2 regions of the Providencia hangzhouensis genome follow, and region 1 is predicted to be linked to the other one. Evidence: riboswitches for the same ligand, from Rfam matches in the RefSeq annotation. Region 1 holds a riboswitch; the other holds the start of a gene.
The links. A riboswitch is a leader RNA that binds a small molecule or an ion and turns the genes downstream of it on or off. The one in region 1 is predicted to bind thiamine pyrophosphate.

Region 1 (6,176 bases):
AACTTGCATAAAAAATAGTTACGATAAATATACGCGAATAGTGTGAATTTATACAGTGCTAATTATTGGAAACGCTTATGATACTCAGTAAAGCAGACGCAGCGCTTTGTCCCTGTAATAGGTATTGAGTATCACCATCGTAGGCAATATTACCTTCTGCAATAACCAGTGTCCGCGGGGCAATTTGTAAAGCATCATCAACATTATGAGAAACCATTAACAATGTGATTGATTTTTCTGCACAAATTTCCCTGAGTAATAGCAGCATTTCTCGGCGTAATGCAGGGTCGAGAGCTGAAAAAGGCTCATCAAGTAATAAAATTGGTTGATTGCGGATCATGCAGCGTGCTAATGCCGCGCGTTGACGTTGCCCCCCCGACAGTTGTGCTGGTAACCTATCTAAACATTCACTCAGGCTGACACGGCTCGCCATTTGCTCAACTCGCTGAATTTGCGTTTTATTCAGGCGTAAATTGGGTTGCAGTCCAAGACCAATGTTTTGCCGGATTGTCAGGTGTGAAAATAAATTATTTTCTTGAAATAACATAGAAACAGGGCGCTTAGCCGGAGGGCTAAAAGTATGGTCTTCGCCATTGAGCGCAATTGTACCGCTTTTGGGAAATTGAAAGCCGCTAATCAAGCTTAATAGCGTACTTTTCCCTGCACCACTTGGCCCCATAACTGCCACAGACTCACCGAACTGAACAGAAAAATCAAATGACATTGTCAGGTTGTCGTATTGGTAATCTAGCTGAGTCAATTTAATCATGGTGTTTTCCTGATATACGTTCAATCAAGCTAAATAAGCAAAAGCAAAGCAATAGCAATAGCATGGCAGTAACAGCCCCATCGTTTGACCGGTAAGCCCCTATTTGCTGATAAAGATAATAAGGGAGTGTGCGGAAGTTATCATTGCCAAATAACGCGACAACACCAAAATCACCAATTGAGATAACACAAGCAAATGCGAGAGCTTGGGAAATAGGTTTGCGTAATGCTTTAAGTTCAATAATTCGGAAACGATTAAAACCAGAAATGCCAAGTGATTGGCACAATGGGTTATAGCGTTCAGCGCTGTCTCGCATAGGGTTTTCTAATACTTTTAACGCATAGGGAATGGCTAACAAAGCATTAGTCATGATAATTAATGGGTAAGGGGATTCAGGTAAGCCTACCGTTTCATTAAAAAAGATAAAAAAACCTGTCGCGAGCACGATACCGGGCATGGCTAAAATAATTAACCCACTAAGTTCTAAGGCTTGCCCTAGACGAGCCGCTTGGCGTAAGCGCAATTCACGGCTGCTCCATAACAACATTAAAGTAAGTACCACGCAGACAGCACCAGCACACAGTGCAATAAACACAGAGGTTGCCGTGGCTTGCCATAAGGCGGGTTGCTGCAATACCGCCCAAAGTTGCCCATTTAACCCATCGAAAATAACCGCGAATAGTGGGGGAAGTAGCAATAACATGGCAGCGACAATGAGCAACAAATCTCGAATGCGACGAAATGCGTTATCAGCAGGGTCAACCCATTGTGCTTGGTGGCTAAAACCTACTGAAAATACACTATTTACTTTGTGGCAGATAAACATTAAACCGACACAGAAGAACAGCTGAATTAATGCCAAAATAGTGGCTCGCCCTAAATCAAAATCATAGTTAAGAGCTTGGTAAATAGCCAATTCGATAGTGGTTGCTGCAGGACCTCCGCCCAGAGCGAGCACAGTCGCAAAGCTGGCAAAGCACAGCATAAAAATTAACGCAGCAGTAGGTAATATTTGCCGCCGTAAATAAGGCCATTCTAAAATAGTAAATTGCTGCCACTCATTGAACCTCAGTTGTGCTGCAATTTGTCTCTGCTCAATAGCGATATTTTCTAAAGACTGTAATAGCATACGAGTCGCTAGTGGCATATTAAAGAAAACATGTGCTAGCAAAATGCCTTTTAGGCCATAAGGTGAAAAGGTGTAATTAAATCCCAGTAATTGACAAAGTTTAGCCAGCCAACCCGTTTGCCCGTAAACTGATAAAATACCAAACACGGCAACTAATACCGGAAGAACCAATGTCATTGCACATAGGCGTAAAAATAGGGTTCGTCCAAAAAAACGACGGCGGTGCAGTGCTCTTGCAAGAAAAATAGCAGGGATTACAGAAAAAATGGCGGATAAAAAAGCCTGCCAAAAGGTAAACCCAATCACATGCCACAAATAGCTATCGCTAATAATGTCAGCCATTGAAATTTCAGGTGCAAAAAACCACAGTGCACCAAAACTAATGAGTGCAACCGTAATCAGTAATCCGGAGGCCAATGCCCCCGGTAGTAGAGACAAATTAATTAGCGACTGACGGCGGTTTGCCATAAACGAGTCCAATTTTGGCGTTCTTTGGCCACTTCTTGAGAACTAAATTGTAAGGCTTTTTCAGGTAGAGGTAACTGGTTGTATACCTCAGGTAAGGGAATATCAATGACCGGATACATCCAGTTTGTTGTTGGCAGGGTATTTTGGAATTCAGGTGTTAAGACAAACTGCAAGAACTGCTTGGCAAGCTCCGGCTGTGGGCTATTTTTCAGCCTTGCTGCCACCTCAACTTGCATATAGTGACCCTCATTAAATAATGCCGCAGCATAGTTATCTTTTTGGTCATTAAGCATTTGATAACCCGGCGATGAGGTATAACTGAGTACAAAATCACCTTCCCCTTTTAAGAACAGGCCATAAGCTTCACTCCAACCTTTAGTTACGGTAAGTGTTTTGCCTGCCATTTTTTGCCATGCATCCGCAGACTTGTCGCCATACAGTTTTTCAATCCACAGCATTAAGCCAAGTCCGGGCGTACTGGTTCGAGGATCTTGGTAAATAATTTTCCAATTATTTTCACTATTTAATAATGCATCCATACTTGTTGGTGGTTGTTTAATTTTATTAGTGTCATATATGAATGCGAAATAGCCATAGTCATAAGGAATGAAGGTTGAGCTATCCCACGAAATAGGCAGCTTCAATGCACTGGTATTAATGTCGGCAGGAGCAAACAGGCCTGTTTTTTCAGCAGAATCTAATAAATTATTATCTAACCCTAAAATCACATCTGCTTTGCTATTTTTTCCTTCCATTCTGAGTCTGTTTAGCAGGGCTACACCATCCCCCAGCGCCACTATTTTTAATTCACAATCGCACTGCGCTTCGAAATTTTTTTTAATTTGTGGTCCTGGACCCCACTCTGCGGCAAAGGAATCGTAGGTATAAACAGTAAGCGTTGGTTTATCCGCCCATGCTAATTGACTTAAACTGAGTGCACCAAAGGTAAAGAACGATGCTATAATTTTGTTTTTAAACATGCTTTTTCCTGCGCTAAAAGATAGTGACACAGGATTTGAGGAGAAACCGGTGCAGATATGCAGACGGAGGCTCAAATCCCTACGCCGGTATTAACCGGATCAGGTTCTACGGGTTATTTCTCAGCCGAAATAACTTCGGCACCCCGTTGAGATGTTCACTATTGTAGTGACTTCAGACATATCTGCAAACTGTATTGATATAGGTTTACCAGTTTAGGTATGTGTGAAACAATTAGGCATCTTTCAAATTTGGTTATTGAGGTAGTCTGTGATTGATGATGATGGCTACCGCCCGAATGTAGGAATTGTAATTTGTAATCGGCAAGGGCAAGTTTTATGGGCCCGCCGCTATGGTCAACACTCATGGCAGTTTCCTCAAGGAGGCATCAATCCTGGGGAATCGCCGGAACAGGCGATGTATCGTGAGCTATACGAAGAAGTCGGGCTACAGCGTAAGGATGTCAGGTTATTGGCATCTACCCGTAATTGGTTACGTTACAAATTACCCAAGCGTTTGGTGCGTTGGGATACAAAACCTGTTTGTATTGGGCAGAAACAGCGTTGGTTTTTACTTCAACTTCAATGCAATGATGCCGATATAAACGTGCAGCGCAGTAAGTCGCCAGAATTTGATGGCTGGCGATGGGTCAGTTATTGGTATCCTGTTAGGCAGGTGGTTTCTTTTAAACGTGAGGTTTATCGGCGTGTCATGAAAGAATTCGCTCCCGTAGTTATGCCTTTACAGGAACAAAAATTACCACAACGGCCCTCTTTTAATAACCGTAGGCGTGGAGCAAAGTAGCCTATGTTGACGCGTTTACGTGAAATTGTCGAAAAAGTTGCAATGGCGACAAGTTTGACTGATGCGCTAGAAGTGTTGGTGAATGAGACCTGCAAAGCAATGAGAACAGACGTTTGTTCCATTTATTTAGCTGATCACCCTCGCCAATGCTATTACTTAATGGCAACCCGCGGGTTAAAAAAACCTAGCGGGATTGCTATTCGTCTAGGTTTTGATGAAGGTGTCGTAGGGGCCGTAGGGCGCCAGTCTGAGATGCTCAATCTAGCCGATATTCGTGAACATCCTCAATATAAATTCCTGCCTCAGCTTAAAGAAGAACAATTAAAAGCTTTCTTAGGTGTTCCCGTGGTATACCGTCGCCAATTATTAGGCGTGCTGGTCGTACAGCAACGGGAAAAACGGCTGTTTAATGAAACCGAAGAATCTTTCATGGTAACGTTGTCGATGCAACTCGCCGTGATTTTGTCGCAAGCACAAGCAAAAGGTATTTTTGGGCAATATCGGCAAAATAGAATTAAAGCGATTCCTGTATCACAAGGAATTGCAATGGCTTATGGATGGCAAGATAGTTCCCAACCTTCTTTAGATAGTATTTTTCAAGCAAGCGCTATTGATATCGACAAAGAAAAACAACGCCTTGTCGCCGCCCTCGAAAGTGCTACAGCGGAATGTCGTCGTATTAGTAAACGTTTTATGGCGAGCTCGGCAAAAGAAAGTGCGGCGATATTTGATCTCTATAATCATTTACTGAGTGACCCGCAGCTAAAAAAACATCTGTTTGCCTCCATCAATGATAACGCAACTGCTGAATGGGCAGTTAAAACAGTTATTGAAAATTATGTAGAGCAGTTTTCTCGCCTGCGTGACCTTTATTTAAGGGAAAGAGGGGCAGATTTAAAAGCATTAGGTCAACGCTTATTATTTCATCTTGATGATTCACTTACCGCAAATGAGCAATGGCCAGAACGTTTTATTTTAGTTGCTGATGAATTAAGTGCTAGTGTATTGGCGGAGTTACCTATTGAGCAACTTGCCGGTGTGGTTGTGCGTGACGGAGCAACGCATTCTCATTCAGCTATTTTAATCAGAGCTATGGGAATTCCTGCAATTATGGGGGCGGATATTGAGCCTTCGTTATTACATAACCGCCATTTAATATTGGATGGTTACCGTGGTGAGCTCTTTATTGAACCTGAAAATTTAATTGTTCAGGAATACCAGCAAATCATTGAAGAAGAAAATGTTATTAGTCGCTTAGCGGAAGGAACTCTTGAACAAGATGCAACACTTAAAGGCGGCGAACAAGTTCATATTTACCTTAATGCAGGTTTAAGTCCGCGCTACGAGCAACAGATTAACACAGGGGTTGATGGCGTTGGCCTGTATCGTACTGAACTGCCTTTTATGTTGCACAATGGTTTTCCCTCGGAAGATGAGCAAAAACAACTCTATAAAGAAGTTTTACAACTTTTCCCTACCAAGCCTGTAGTGTTAAGAACCCTTGATATAGGGGCGGACAAACAGTTGCCATACATGCCAATTAGCGAAGAAAACCCAAGCTTAGGCTGGCGCGGTATTCGCATCATGCTGGACCAGCCCGAGATTTTTTTAATCCAGCTAAGGGCTATGTTACGGGCGAATATGTTTTCAGGTAATTTACGTATTTTATTACCGATGGTGACCAGTGTTAATGAGATAGACGAAGCAATTTTGCTGATAAAAAGAGCAAGGGACGAAGTGAGTTTTTTATTAAAAATGCCAGTTGAGATGCCCCAAATTGGTATTATGCTTGAAGTTCCTTCTTTGCTATTTCTATTACCGGAAATAAAAAAACGCGTTGATTTTATCTCTATCGGGACTAATGACTTTACACAATATTTACTTGCTGTTGACCGTAATAACACCCATGTAGCGGCGCTATATGATAATCTTCATCCCTCAATTGTGCGCTTTTTAGCAAAAGTAAGTGAAGAGTGCCAACGCCTTCAGCTCCCTGTAAGTGTTTGTGGGGAAATGGCAGGGCAGCCA
Region 2 (6,176 bases), 1.4 Mb from region 1:
CAGCGGGTTAATGCTGTTGTATGTATATTTTCAGATCCCATTAGGTGTTCTGTTGCTTTATCCCGCCTTTGACGCACTAAAACCTGAATGGGAAGACGCAGCAAAAACGATGGGAGCAAGCAAACTAACCTATTGGCTAAAAGTTGCTATTCCGGTGCTTTCCCCTGCTCTACTTGGCACCTTTATTATCCTAATTGCTAATGCAATGGGCGCATACGCCAGTACCTATGCGTTAACAAGTGGTAATTACAACCTTGTGACTATCCGAATTGCCAGTTTAGTTTCCGGTGATTTATTTCTCGAGCCGAATATGGCTGCGGCTTTATCAATGCTACTTATCACTATCTTAGCTTTTATCACGGCTATCCATCATTGGTTAATCAAGCGGAGCTACCATGCAAAATAATAATGCGATTAGCCCAGTTATAACCAATAGCAATAAACCCTCTGGATTATTGCTTCATAAGTTAGTACTAATCAGTGTTGCTAGCCTATTAGCGCTACCTATTATTGCCACATTTTTGTATTCCATCGCCAGCTCTTGGGGAGCCACTGTGCTACCTGATGCCTTGTCGATTAAATGGTATCTACAATTGTGGCAAGACCCGCGTTTTCTCATGGCATTTGGTCGTTCATTAATAATTTGCTTTGGTACGTTACTGGTTAGCACATTAATTATTTTACCCATGACGTTTGCGGTATTTTATCGGTTCCCCAAACTCAAAGGGATGATGGATTTACTCATTATTTTGCCTTTTGCGATCCCGCCTGTGGTCTCATCGGTTGGCTTGCTGCAAATATTTGCTGATGAACCATTCATGTTGGTTGGTACACCTTGGATCCTGATTGGTACTTATTTCACCATCACGTTACCTTTTATGTATCGTGCTCTTGCGAATAGCTTTCAAGGCATTAATTTACATGACTTAATAGATGCCGCGCATTTACTGGGTGCCAGTACCTTCCAAGCCTTTATGATGATTGTGTTACCCAATATTCGCAAAGGTATGTTGGTCTCATTATTAATTTCATTTTCATTTTTAATGGGTGAATTTGTGTTTGCCAATATCCTTGTGGGAACACGTTATGAAACCTTGCAAATCTATCTTTTCAATATGCGACAAACCAGCGGGCATTTCACTTCTGCTCTGGTGATGTCATATTTTCTGTTTACCTTATTGCTGACATGGTTAGCAATGCGATTAAATCGTTCAGGAGATGAATGATGAGTTATGTTATTGCGGAAAATTTAGCCAAGTCTTTTGGCACTAATCAAGTATTTGCTGATATTCAATTTACTATCGAAAAAGGCGAATTTATTACCCTACTTGGGCCAAGTGGTTGCGGCAAATCGACTTTATTACGTTGTATCGCAGGGCTTGAACAACTTAATCATGGTGAACTTTATATCAATCGCCAGAATGTAACCCACCAAGCCGCACAACAACGCGGTGTTGGCATGGTGTTCCAAAGTTATGCGTTATTTCCCAATATGACTGTGGTTGACAATATCGCGTTTGGTTTGAAAATGCGTAAATTTGATAGCCAAGCCAGATCTAAAGCGGTCGCTGAAGTGATTGAATTAGTTGAGTTACAAGGAAAAGAACAACAATTTCCCCATCAACTATCAGGGGGACAGCGCCAACGAGTAGCACTTGCAAGAGCATTAGTGATGAAACCGCAAATTTTGTTACTTGATGAGCCGCTTTCAGCTCTTGATGCACGGATTCGCAAACACTTACGCCAGCAAATTCGCCAAATTCAACGTGAATTAAGCTTAACTACCATTTTTGTTACTCATGACCAAGACGAAGCGATGATCATGTCCGATAGGATCTTTTTGATGAATAAAGGGCAGATCGTGCAAAGTGATACGGCAGAGAATATTTATACCCAACCAGCAACAGAATTTGTCGCTCGGTTTATGGGGCATTACAACCTTGTTGATTCCGAAAAGGCCAATACGATGTTAGGCCTTAATTTACAAGGTACACTTGCTATCCGCCCTGAGTCTATATATGTCAAAGAAGCGGGGCGCCAATACGGTAGCCATATTTCTCACCCTGTTGATGCCGTGATATTGGACCATCAGTTGCTTGGCAATATTATTCGTTATAGTGTGAATACCCCTGCAGGTGATATGACGGTGGATTTACTTAACCGCTCATCTGAGCGTTTATTTGAACCTGGAACTCGCCTTGAACTTATGTTTAATAAAAATGAAATTCGCACACTTAGTTAATAAGTAGATAGGAATATAATGCAAAACCGACTGGCCATTTTTGACTTAGATGATACGTTAATTCAAGGTGATAGCAGCGTATTGTGGACACAATATCTGTGGGACAAGCAAATCATTAGCGACCCACAATTTGTGGAGGCAGATAAAGCCATGATGGCGCAATATAATGCAGGCACATTAGATATGCCGACTTACTTACATTTTAACCTGCAAACTATCGCCAATGTAAAAGCTGGGCAAGTGGATATCTGGTTGGATGATTTCGTACAAAACGTGATTTTACCGCGAGTCTACCCTGACGCCATTAGAACGATCGCAAATTATCGAGCTAAAGAGATCCCAATTATTGTGATCTCCGCAACCGTTTCATTTATTGTGAAAAAAATTGCTGCGAAACTAGGTGCGGATGTCGCGATGGGGATCGATATCAAGCAACAAGATGGCTGCTACACCACAGAGATCGACGGTATTCCAACCTTTAAGGAAGGTAAAGTCAAACGCCTATTAGCTTGGGTCCGTCACCAACCGATCACTGACGCCTATGTGTATTTCTACACCGACTCCGCCAACGATCTCCCGATGTGCCAATTCGCCGATGAAGTATTTATTATCAACGGTGACGAACGCCTAACGCAAGCCGCACTCGAACACAATTGGCCACAATATACTTGGGGTTTGTAAGCCCAATTTTAATTTCAAACTTGGTTTTAATTTTGGTTTTAACTAACTAATCTTTTCAAAGGTTCCTCTAAATTATTCGTGCTAGAGGAAGGAGATAAATAGAATTATCCCGAATCACATACATAAGTATGTGATTCGGGTAAATCTATGAAATCGACGCACCTATCGCGCGAAGAATGACGAGGAAGCACTTATCCCTTGAAAAATAACAAGGAAATAACCTTATTCCATTTTACTTTCCTCTAAATTATTCAAGTGAGAAGAAGGCGGCAAATGAGGATATCCCAAGGAGCATACATAAGTATGTGACTTGGGTAGCCGAGAGCAGCCAACGCACTTATCGCTTGAAGAATAACGAGGAAAGCTTATACTGAAATCTCTTGTCGGAGTGCCTAGTATGCAATGCATCAGGCTGAGACCGTTAATTCGGGATCCGCGGAACCTGATCGGGTTAATACCCGCGAAGGGAACAAGAGTAATCACTCAGCGTTAGTTTATCACCTCACATTTGGTGGAAAATTAGCCGCAATGTCTTTTTATTACTCCTCCGAACTCCTGACAAGCAACTTTCTTTCGATAAACCCGCTACACATAAAACTGTGATAGCCGTGACAATGTCAGGAAATTGCTATGTCCAATAATACAGAACAAAATATCATCCCTACTGCTGATTTATCGCCACAAGCAGCACCCGCTCGCACCCGTAAAGCTCAACGTGATGCCGCTGAAAATTTTATTAATACCGTTTCTGGCGTTTCGTTTCCTAATTCACAGCGCATTTATTTACAAGGTTCTAGAGACGATATCCAAGTCCCGATGCGAGAAATCCAACTCTCTCAAACCTTGATTGGTGGCGATAAAGACAACCCACAATTTGAAGATAACGAACCTGTTCCTATCTATGATACATCTGGCCCTTACGGCGACCCAGTTTCTGAATTAAATGTGCATAAAGGTCTTAAAAAAATTCGTGCGCCATGGATAAGTGAACGAGCTGATACCGTACCTGTCGAAAATTTAAGTTCCGATTTTACCCAACAACGCCTTGCTGATGCAGGTCTTGATCATCTGCGCTTTAACAACCGCCCCCACCCATTAAAAGCCCAAACTAACAAGTGTGTTACTCAATTACACTATGCACGTAAAGGCATCGTAACCCCTGAAATGGAGTTTATTGCAATCCGCGAAAATATGGGGCGTGAACGTATTCGTGGCGAAGTTTTATTGCAACAACATCCAGGCCAAGGCTTTGGCGCAAATTTACCGGAGAATATTACCCCTGAATTTGTTCGCCAAGAAGTGGCGGCGGGTCGCGCCATTATCCCAGCCAATATCAACCATCCTGAATCAGAACCAATGATTATTGGCCGCAATTTCTTGGTTAAGGTTAATGCTAATATTGGTAATTCATCGGTCACCTCATCCATTGAAGAAGAAGTCGAAAAACTGATTTGGTCAACACGTTGGGGGGCGGATACCGTCATGGATTTATCTACTGGCCGTTATATTCACGAAACTCGCGAATGGATTTTACGTAACAGCCCGGTGCCTATTGGTACGGTTCCGATTTACCAAGCGCTCGAAAAAGTAAACGGTGTCGCCGAAAATCTCACGTGGGAAATGTTCCGTGACACATTATTAGAACAAGCAGAGCAAGGCGTCGATTACTTCACTATCCATGCCGGCGTATTACTACGCTATGTACCGATGACCGCCAAGCGCCTAACAGGGATCGTCTCTCGCGGTGGCTCCATCATGGCCAAATGGTGCTTGTCTCATCACCAAGAAAACTTCCTGTATGAGCACTTCCGTGAAATCTGTGAAATTTGTGCCGCTTACGACGTTTCCTTGTCATTAGGGGATGGCCTGCGCCCAGGCTCAATCCAAGACGCCAACGATGAAGCACAATTTGCCGAATTACATACCCTTGGTGAGTTAACCAAAATTGCGTGGGAATATGATGTCCAAGTCATGATCGAAGGCCCTGGCCACGTACCAATGCAAATGATCCGCCGTAATATGACGGAAGAATTGGAACATTGCCACGAAGCGCCATTCTATACCTTAGGCCCACTCACAACCGATATTGCTCCGGGTTATGACCACTTTACTTCTGGTATTGGTGCCGCCATGATCGGCTGGTTTGGCTGTGCAATGTTATGCTATGTCACCCCGAAAGAACACTTGGGATTGCCGAATAAAGACGATGTTAAGCAAGGGCTAATCACTTATAAGATTGCAGCTCACGCCGCTGACCTTGCTAAAGGACACCCTGGTGCACAGATCCGTGATAACGCCATGTCCAAAGCCCGTTTTGAATTTCGCTGGGAAGACCAATTTAACTTGGCATTAGACCCTGAAACTGCTCGCAAATATCACGATGAAACCTTACCACAAGCCTCTGGGAAAATAGCCCATTTCTGTTCTATGTGCGGACCGAAATTCTGTTCAATGAAGATTTCCCAAGAAGTTCGTGACTACGCGGCACAAAAAGAAGCCGGTATGGAACAGATGTCAGAAGCCTTCCGTGCTCATGGCAGCGAGCTCTACCATGGTGCTGAAATTGTGAACGCAGAGGTGGATGAAAATGCCAAAATTGCCTAGTGCTATATCTATCCCAAATAGTCCTTTTCCTGCGACCGAACAACGCCTTGGGCTTTACCCCGTTGTGGATTCCGTTGAATGGATTGAACGCTTGCTTAATGCAGGTGTTTCCACAATCCAATTGCGCATCAAAGACAAACCTGATGCCGATGTTCGTGATGATATTCAACAAGCGATTGCGCTAGGAAAAAAACATAACGCACGTTTATTTATTAATGATTACTGGCGCTTAGCGGTCGAGTTGGGTGCTTATGGCGTACATTTGGGCCAAGAAGATTTGGAAACTACCGATTTATTAGCAATCCACCAAGCGGGCTTACGGTTAGGAATATCAACGCACGATAAGCATGAACTGGCTATCGCGAAATCCGTGCGTCCTTCTTACATTGCTATGGGGCATATCTTTCCAACACAAACGAAAGAAATGCCTTCTTCCCCTCAGGGTTTAGAAACGCTTAAAGCCATGGTGGAAGCAACGCCTGATTACCCAACTGTCGCCATTGGTGGAATTTCTATTGATAAAGTCCCCGCAGTGCTAGCAACTGGGGTAGGTAGTGTTGCGCTGGTCAGTGCGATTACCAAAGCCGATGATTGGCGCGCTGCAACAGAAACGTTGTTGGATTTAATTGAGCGAAATACTGCCAACTAG

Region 2: it holds a riboswitch for thiamine pyrophosphate, as region 1 does, so the genes downstream of both, thiC (phosphomethylpyrimidine synthase ThiC) here and thiB (thiamine ABC transporter substrate binding subunit) in region 1, are expected to answer to the same signal.

Annotation. Positions count from the first base shown of each region.
Region 1 covers NZ_CP135052.1:3,537,376-3,543,551, reverse strand. Annotated here, with positions in the region: gene thiQ (thiamine ABC transporter ATP-binding protein ThiQ) at 59-769, opposite strand; gene thiP (thiamine/thiamine pyrophosphate ABC transporter permease ThiP) at 762-2,366, opposite strand; gene thiB (thiamine ABC transporter substrate binding subunit) at 2,342-3,346, opposite strand; TPP riboswitch at 3,405-3,502, opposite strand; gene rppH (RNA pyrophosphohydrolase) at 3,615-4,148, shown strand; gene ptsP (phosphoenolpyruvate--protein phosphotransferase) at 4,152-6,176, shown strand, end outside.
Region 2 covers NZ_CP135052.1:406,015-412,190, reverse strand. Annotated here, with positions in the region: gene PZ638_RS01830 (ABC transporter permease) at 1-406, shown strand, start outside; gene PZ638_RS01825 (ABC transporter permease) at 396-1,226, shown strand; gene PZ638_RS01820 (ABC transporter ATP-binding protein) at 1,226-2,242, shown strand; gene PZ638_RS01815 (HAD family hydrolase) at 2,261-2,923, shown strand; TPP riboswitch at 3,298-3,409, shown strand; gene thiC (phosphomethylpyrimidine synthase ThiC) at 3,554-5,527, shown strand; gene thiE (thiamine phosphate synthase) at 5,511-6,176, shown strand.